DNA from 2 places in the Enterocloster bolteae genome. Region 1 is predicted to be linked to the other one. Evidence: riboswitches for the same ligand, from Rfam matches in the RefSeq annotation. Region 1 holds a riboswitch; the other holds the start of a gene.
The links. Region 1 has a riboswitch for cyclic di-GMP ahead of CGC65_RS17160 (helix-turn-helix domain-containing protein). Riboswitches for the same ligand answer to the same signal wherever they lie in the genome.
Positions count from the first base shown of each region.

Region 2: another riboswitch for cyclic di-GMP. It lies ahead of CGC65_RS11340 (YARHG domain-containing protein); the one in region 1 lies ahead of CGC65_RS17160 (helix-turn-helix domain-containing protein).

Region 1 is NZ_CP022464.2:3,653,153-3,656,900, forward strand. Features, by position in the region: gene CGC65_RS17150 (dynamin family protein) at 1-1,133, opposite strand, end outside; gene CGC65_RS17155 (helix-turn-helix transcriptional regulator) at 1,179-2,129, opposite strand; gene CGC65_RS17160 (helix-turn-helix domain-containing protein) at 2,191-2,400, opposite strand; cyclic di-GMP riboswitch class I at 2,453-2,528, opposite strand; gene CGC65_RS17165 (TnpV protein) at 2,654-2,968, opposite strand; gene CGC65_RS17170 (DUF6462 family protein) at 2,980-3,207, opposite strand; gene CGC65_RS31355 (DUF6462 family protein) at 3,197-3,343, opposite strand; gene CGC65_RS17175 (helix-turn-helix domain-containing protein) at 3,362-3,565, shown strand.
Region 2 is NZ_CP022464.2:2,414,555-2,418,302, forward strand. Features, by position in the region: gene CGC65_RS11330 (AAA family ATPase) at 1-625, shown strand, start outside; gene CGC65_RS11335 (hypothetical protein) at 644-1,429, shown strand; cyclic di-GMP riboswitch class I at 1,480-1,555, shown strand; gene CGC65_RS11340 (YARHG domain-containing protein) at 1,626-2,792, shown strand; gene CGC65_RS11345 (hypothetical protein) at 2,844-3,413, shown strand; gene CGC65_RS11350 (DUF932 domain-containing protein) at 3,615-3,748, shown strand, end outside.

The DNA of each region.
Region 1 (3,748 bases):
CGTAACGCCTTCATGCTCTCAGAGATATTGTCAGATTCGCTACGGTAGTCATCTAGTTTGTTTAGGATAAAAACAACTTTATTCTGATCAACATTTTCAGAAACCCATTTTAAGTGTCTTATCTCTGCATCTGTTCCTAAATTTGTTGGACTGATGACATACAAAAGTCTGTCATAGCTTTGTTTCTTAATAACTTGTCGTGCAATTTTGCTGTGGTTCTTATACAATGCTGCATTTACTCCAGGCGTATCTATAATGCACCATGAATTGTTTATAGCTTCTGTTCCTGTAAAATATGCTGCAATCGCTATTGAACCTTGCCACGAAAAATCATTTAATTTCTCTTGCGTTGCACACAAACTCAATTCCGGAGTAGCCAAAGAAATACAGTTATCCTCAAATGCTTTATTCGATATGTAACACACATTTCCAGTGCATACTTCTTGAGATGTCCTAGCAACAGATTTGCCAACCAATGCGTTAATTAGCGTGGATTTACCAGCACTCATATTTGCTGTCACAACAAGTTTCTTAACCGATTTTTTAGAAAACAATAAATTCTCATGATATTGCTTTATTAGGTTATCTGCAAATGGAAATAGTTCTGCACCGTTTTGGTTGTCTAACAATACATTTAAGAAATCATCTATGGATGTTTTTGCTCCATTCCCCAAGCATTCTTTTATCAATGATGACGCTTTTGCAATCAATCCATCATCCAGCAAAATCAACGCCAAATCAGCTAACAGCCAAAATCGAGTTTTTCTTTTCCATGGAAGCGAAACATTTCCAGATACTGCATGAATAACTTCTTTTTTATCAACCAAACCGTCATGTATGAAGTTCTCTTTACCTTCACACAGAAAATCCGAGTATTGTTGCAGTCTTTGCTCTAGGTACATTTTGAATTCAGTTAAACTTATAGATGTACCAAGCACCACTATTTGCTCTCCGTCTTTTTCCCCGGAGTTAGTATTTCCATCCATGACATTATTTTTTAACGAATCAGCGATGTACCTACTTACTAGCGATAGTGCTGTGTAATATTGTACTCTTTTCTTACTTTTTGCATTGCTTAATGGATGTCCACTAAAATCAATGGCTTCAGAAAAATAGAGTGTGGTTTCTATCATTGTCGGCGGCCCCTCTTTATCTTCTTTGTACAAAATCAATCTTGTTTAAAGCAGTGTAATATTATCACCTTGGCTCTTTAGCCACATATCAATTCCTTTTCCAAATACCTCTGCACTCAATATATAACTGCCATTATCATCCGACAAAATTTGTGCAGTTGGCAATCTATCAAGCACAGCATCCACATCTATGCCTGAATATTGAAATTTGACTTTTTGAAGCTTTCCGCCGTACATAAACTGAATTCGCTTACGAAATTCGCCTTCTTCAAAGCGGCTACTATACGGAATATGAAACTTCTCATCTAACAGCTTCATGCCTTTTATTCGATCTATGCGGTAGATAGTAGGGAAGGAATCGTTAAGGACATCAAAATCTTTCTTAACATTCTCATCATCAATAAACGCCGTCAAATAAAAGTAATACTCGGAGAACATGATTGCCACCGGAAGAAGCTTTCGCTTTACTACTGCTTTGTCTTTTGTTCTCAGATAATCTACCTCAATACATTGACAATGCCGAATTGCTTGCCCTATGTCCCACATAGTATCTAAAAATTCTGTCTTGTGCCGTGGCTCTACATAATGAAACTCCTCATTGCTTATCAAATCAGTTACCAGCTTTTGATTTGTTTCAGGTACACAGCAAGAAATCAATTTATCAAGTAGTTGAACCATTTCTTTTTTCGTAAATGCTCGGCTATCTAAAAGTATCTTGGACAACGCAAGAACTTCGCTATTCGTAAATTTCATCTTATAAATTTGTTCTAAACGATAGCCTTTTTCTCCTCGGTCATAAACCACTGAGTTGATACATCCGACCTTTTCGCCGTCTTCTTCTAGGTAATTACGAATATCATCAATATCTCGTTGAATGCTACGCTCGTTCACACCATAATTAACACTCTCTGCGCTTTTGTCGATAACATGACCGTTAAGAAGTTTTGTGTATATGCCAAGAACTCTTTCGATTTTATCTCTCTTGAAATTTTCCATAGACACCTCCGTCCTATAAAACATTATACATTTTCAGTATGACAGATAGTGTCTATCTCATTCATTTTTCCATCTTGTTTCTCCAATTTTTATACTCTCCAGTTGTCACTCGACCATCAGTTGGTTTCATCGCATCTTTTGGTATTGCCCAATCCCGACCAAATTTTACGGCTCCGGGTATTTTTCCGTTTGAACAAAGAGTTTGAATCCATCTTGGTGTCATCCCCCACTGTTCAGCTATATTTTTTATTGTGGTATACCCCTCAATCACACTCTCACCTCCAAAAAGAAAAAGAGCACTGCCACAATAGGCAATGCTATCAACGTGCAACTGGCTACCATTTCACAGGCCTTTTAGCTTTGCGTCATAGACTTTCAACTACTTTGCTACCTGAATATATCATATTCCTCTAAACGCATTTTGTCAATTCGTTTTTCGTCATTTTACCCTAATTTACAACAAAAGATAACAAGACTTGTGCAATATGCTTTGTTCTATCGCACAAGTCTTGCTTTCAGCCATTTTAGATTGTATAAATCAATTCTGTCAATACAATTTCCTCTGCCCGGTTGCGAATGTTATTCATCCTCTGAACCCAGACAAGCTGCTCACTGGTTTTTAACTCATCCCTCATGCCCTCAGCTTCCTTCATCTGCCGAATGATGGTTTCCAGTCTGCTTTCTGCCTGCTCATTCAGGTCTGGCTTGGAAAGCCGCCCCCAGCGGCCAATAGGGCGGTGTTCCTCCGGCACCTCCAATGCTGGGATATAGTAATCGCCCATCAACTCATAATCCAAACCGTTGCTGTCATCGTGAATCCTGCTTTTCAACTTGTTCATATCAACACCATTTAACCTTTCCTCTGCTCACGCAGATATGCTTCAAAGATACTTCTCCGTATCAGAACCTTTTTCCCAATCTTATAGACAGCACCGCACTCATGGGACAAGCGAGTGACCGGCTTCAAACCCAGCCCATAGTAATCGCAAGCCATATTATAAGTAACAAATTCGTGCGTCATAAACTCCATATCCTCATCGTCTATCTGGTCTGAGAACACCCACGCATTACCGCTCATCTACATCACCGCCCTTGTAGTCCTTTGTTGCAGGCTCATGGAACCGTTCCAGATACTCATCAAAGATTTCCTTGTTGATAAGAACCGTACTGTCAAAACGGTAGATTGCCCCGGCATCGCTTGCCAGCTCAAACAAAAAGGAGATTATAAAACCATGTTAAATCAATACGAGGACATCATAACCGTTGAGGAGCTTTGCGAGATTTTAAAGACCGGCAAGAACCGGGTTTACGAACTATTACAGACAAACCAGAAAAGAGCATTCCAATTATGGCGCAATTGGAAGATACCTAAAATATCAGTGAAACATTATCTGGAGATACAATCTGGAATTTCCAAAAGCCAGATTAAAAAATAATGCCCAAAAACGTACAATACCGCTATGGATATCGTCCATAGCGGTATATAAAAATTCTATTCTATGCTACTACACCACTCAACTTCCAATATTTCCTCTCACTTCTCTGATTTTCGATGTTTTCAAGAAAATTGGTGTAAAGCTGGTGTAGTAACTTCAAAAATCACATGCTTACCATACTGC
Region 2 (3,748 bases), 1.2 Mb from region 1:
GGGATTTAGTGGTGTAAGTGGTTCTTCTGGAGATGGTGGAATATCCTCAAGGATTTTTGGTACGTTTCTCACATGGATGCAGGATAAGACAAAAGCAGTATTTGTGGTTGCTACTGCCAATAATATCAGTAATCTTCCTTCGGAAATGCTGAGAAAGGGCAGGTTTGATGAAATTTTCTTTGTGGATTTACCAACAGAAAAAGAGCGTAAGGATATTTTTCAACTGCATTTAAAAAAGAGGCTTACGAATTCAGAAATATCAGGAAATGTAGATATTAATGATGGATTGCTAACAGAGTTATCTGGCAGGACAGAGGGATTTGCCGGAGCAGAGATAGAGCAAATTGTTGTAGCTGCACTTTTCGAAGCATTTTCTGAGGATAGGGCCCTAGAAATAAAAGACTTATTTAAAGTTATTTCTAATATGGTTCCCTTATCGGTCACACAATCAGAGCAGATTATGCAGATTCGAAATTGGGCCAATGTGCGGGCCGTAGCTGCGACAGCAAGAGAAGACAGACATGAGTATGAACGAAAAGAGAAGGAAAACATTCAGGACCCTAAGATTACAGAACAGGAGGACGAGGTCAAGAAGAATAGAGGAGGACGTTCTGTGGATTTTTAAAACGGGAGGGAGGTTTTTATGTCTATTTCATTAATGGGAGTGATGTTGGGGTTGCCCCTTGCGCTGGCAATGCGTGGAATTATGGGAAAGGAGAAATTTGAACAATGGATTGAATCAAAGGACTACTTGCTGTATACAACGTTTGACTCCATGGAGGAGATGCGGAGAGATATTGAAGCGTCTGGATATGATGTGACGGAATGGTATGGCTCTTTAAAAACTCATTTAACACAAAATAAGTCGTCCTATTTTGTGTGGAAAGATATTGATGGAAAAATTGTAGCAAGAATGTCAGTATATGATGATAAAGCAGCGATTAAAGAATTTATTGAGGCAGTAGAAGGAAGAGCAAAGAAAAAAATATTCTATGAGGACGGTAAGGATTCCGTAAATATCAGTGCAGAGGAGATACAGCAAGCCGCTGAGTCTGTGACAGATTTATACTATGAAGAATATCCTACCATCTATGTGGATGTGCAATTGCTGTGTGACATTATTGAACGATATCAGATAGAAATATTAACCTATTCCGAGGATGAAATTAAATGTCGGTACGAAAACTATGATATGATTTTTAGCAGGCAAAAGGGGGAAGAGCCTTTTAATTTGGAAATCAATTCTTCCAGCAAGAATATGAGACATCTGCATGATTGTATTGATTGTTTAAATGAAGATTATTATGCAGCACTTCAGGAAAAAACGTATATAGGAATTAGAAAAAAAATTATGGAAGAGGGGTTTGAAATTGAAGAAGAACAGGTGATGGAGGATAATTCAATCGTAATGATGATTTCGGTTGGGTAGATAAGGGGATGGTGGGTGGCATTTGTTGATATAGTTTGATTTGTTGAATGTAAATATTGGGGCAAAGCACGTGAAAACGTGTGACGCAAAACTAGAGGGCCTGTAAGATGGCAGCCAGTTGCATTTATATGGAGCTGCCAGGTGATATGGTAGCTTTTATTATTCCAGGAAGAAAGGTTGGGAACAAATGATGAGGATGGGCTTGGCAGTTTTATTAGCGTTTGGTTTAGCAGCATCAGTAACAGCTTGCGGGGATGTGAATACAGGAGAAGATAAAAAAGAGGCAGCGACCATTGGGACTACAGTAGAAAGCGAGAACGTAACAGGAGTGTCAGATACCACTGAAATCCAAAACGCCGAAGAAGAATATAAGAGTGGCTGTATTGAAAGCTTTGATTATAATGAATATTTTAGGTATCCTGATAACCATGTCGGAGAGCGTTTATGTGTCACGATGCAAATTGTCCAATTACTCAATGGTGGCTTTAGAGGAATGGATATGAATGGCAAAATATATATAACTTTGTATGAAGAAGGGAATCCGAATTTACAATTAGATGATATTATTACTGTCTGGGGAGAGTACAAGGGGGTTATTGGGTATGAGACAACAGACGAAAACTATATGGGATTTTTTACGATAAACGCTAAGTATACAGGATTCGTTGATGAGATGATTGCTAATTCGTTTCAGGAAGTATTATCGGAAGAATATGATGTTTCTGAAAATTTTTCTGAGACGGTAGCAGATAACCCATATAGGGACTCCATTCTCTTATGGAAATCATATGATAGCGAATTATCAGATTCAGATGTTGTTGGCTTTTCTAAGGAAGAGCTGCGGATTGCCAGAAATGAGATATATGCAGCCCATGGAAGAATTTTTACATCTCAGGACTTGATTGATTACTTTAACAGTAAGCCATGGTATCAGGGAATAGTACCATCGGACCAGTTTAGTGAGTCAGTTCTTACAAAAATCCAGAAAGCTAATATTGAAAAGATAAAAGCTTTTGAGGAACAGGCAGATTCGGCATTCGATGCTTCAATTGAAATTCCCAAAAAAGATGGAATCTATACATATCGTAATATGGATCCTGACGAGATGTCTGTAGGCGTGGAGTATATGAAGATGACTGTTGAAGGAAGCAGGGTAAGCATGATAATGTATGATACAGAATCCGCCAGCGGTAATATTACAGAATATAGCGGTTTTTATAATGTCAACGATGAGGCGTATGTTTCGGAAGAGGAAGGCGGCATTGTCATTGGATTTGATGAATATGGACAATATGCTACTGTCATATTCCCTTGGGACTATGAGCCTAAATTTTCACTTGTAAGCGTAAGCCCATTAAATTGATACAGAAAAATCTAAATGATTAATTATGAAAAGTAAGTGGAGGGAATGATTATGTTTAAGAAAAGTTTTGTTATGATGCTATTTGCAGCAATTATAGCAGTAGGAAGTGCAGTACCGGTCTTTGCCGAAGAAGAATATTATGGCAATGTTAAAGCGGACAGTTTCTATGAGGAGGAAAGTGATAATGCTATTATATTTGAATATCCATCATATATAGGATATGAAGCAGGGAAGAATCTTTCAGATTACTTTTCATATTGTACTTACGCTTCACCCGATGCGCATCAAACAAAGAATTTTGACTTAGCCGAATACCGTTGGTTTTATGGTACAGTCAACCTAGTAGCTGATTATGGGGATAGTGGGTATCAAATATGGGTATCAGGATATGACCCGTCATATACGGATACTGTAGGATGGCCGATAGAAAGCAATGTGGCTGCTGCTAAGGATGCTGAAATAAAAGAAGGAGATACGGTTATTGTGTTTGGAAAAGTGTTTTCTTATGACAGTGGTTTTAACAAAGAGCTATATGTTGGTGGAGCTGATATATTAATTACAACTCGGTCATTTACAGACATTCTAACCGAATACTATAATTATTTAGAAAATATGCAGTAACTTGTGGTTGCCAGGAGAGTGACAAAATCAGTTTGTTGCTCTTTTGGCTTTTTAACTGGTTAAAAAAATATGAAATAGAGTAGGGTCTTTTACTTTTTTATGTTATGACTGCATAAATTGAAATATGGTATTACCCACAATTTCAAATATATATTATCCCCTTGAACCAATAACCAATCACATTTCAAGGAGGTAATGTATATGTCAGCAGAAGTTGAAACTATGTTTTACACCAGAGAGAAACCCTGGCATGGACTTGGGACCAGAGTGGAGGATGCGCCTGGTTCGAGGGAGGCTTTGGAACTGGCCGGGCTGGACTGGCAGGTCATCCAGAG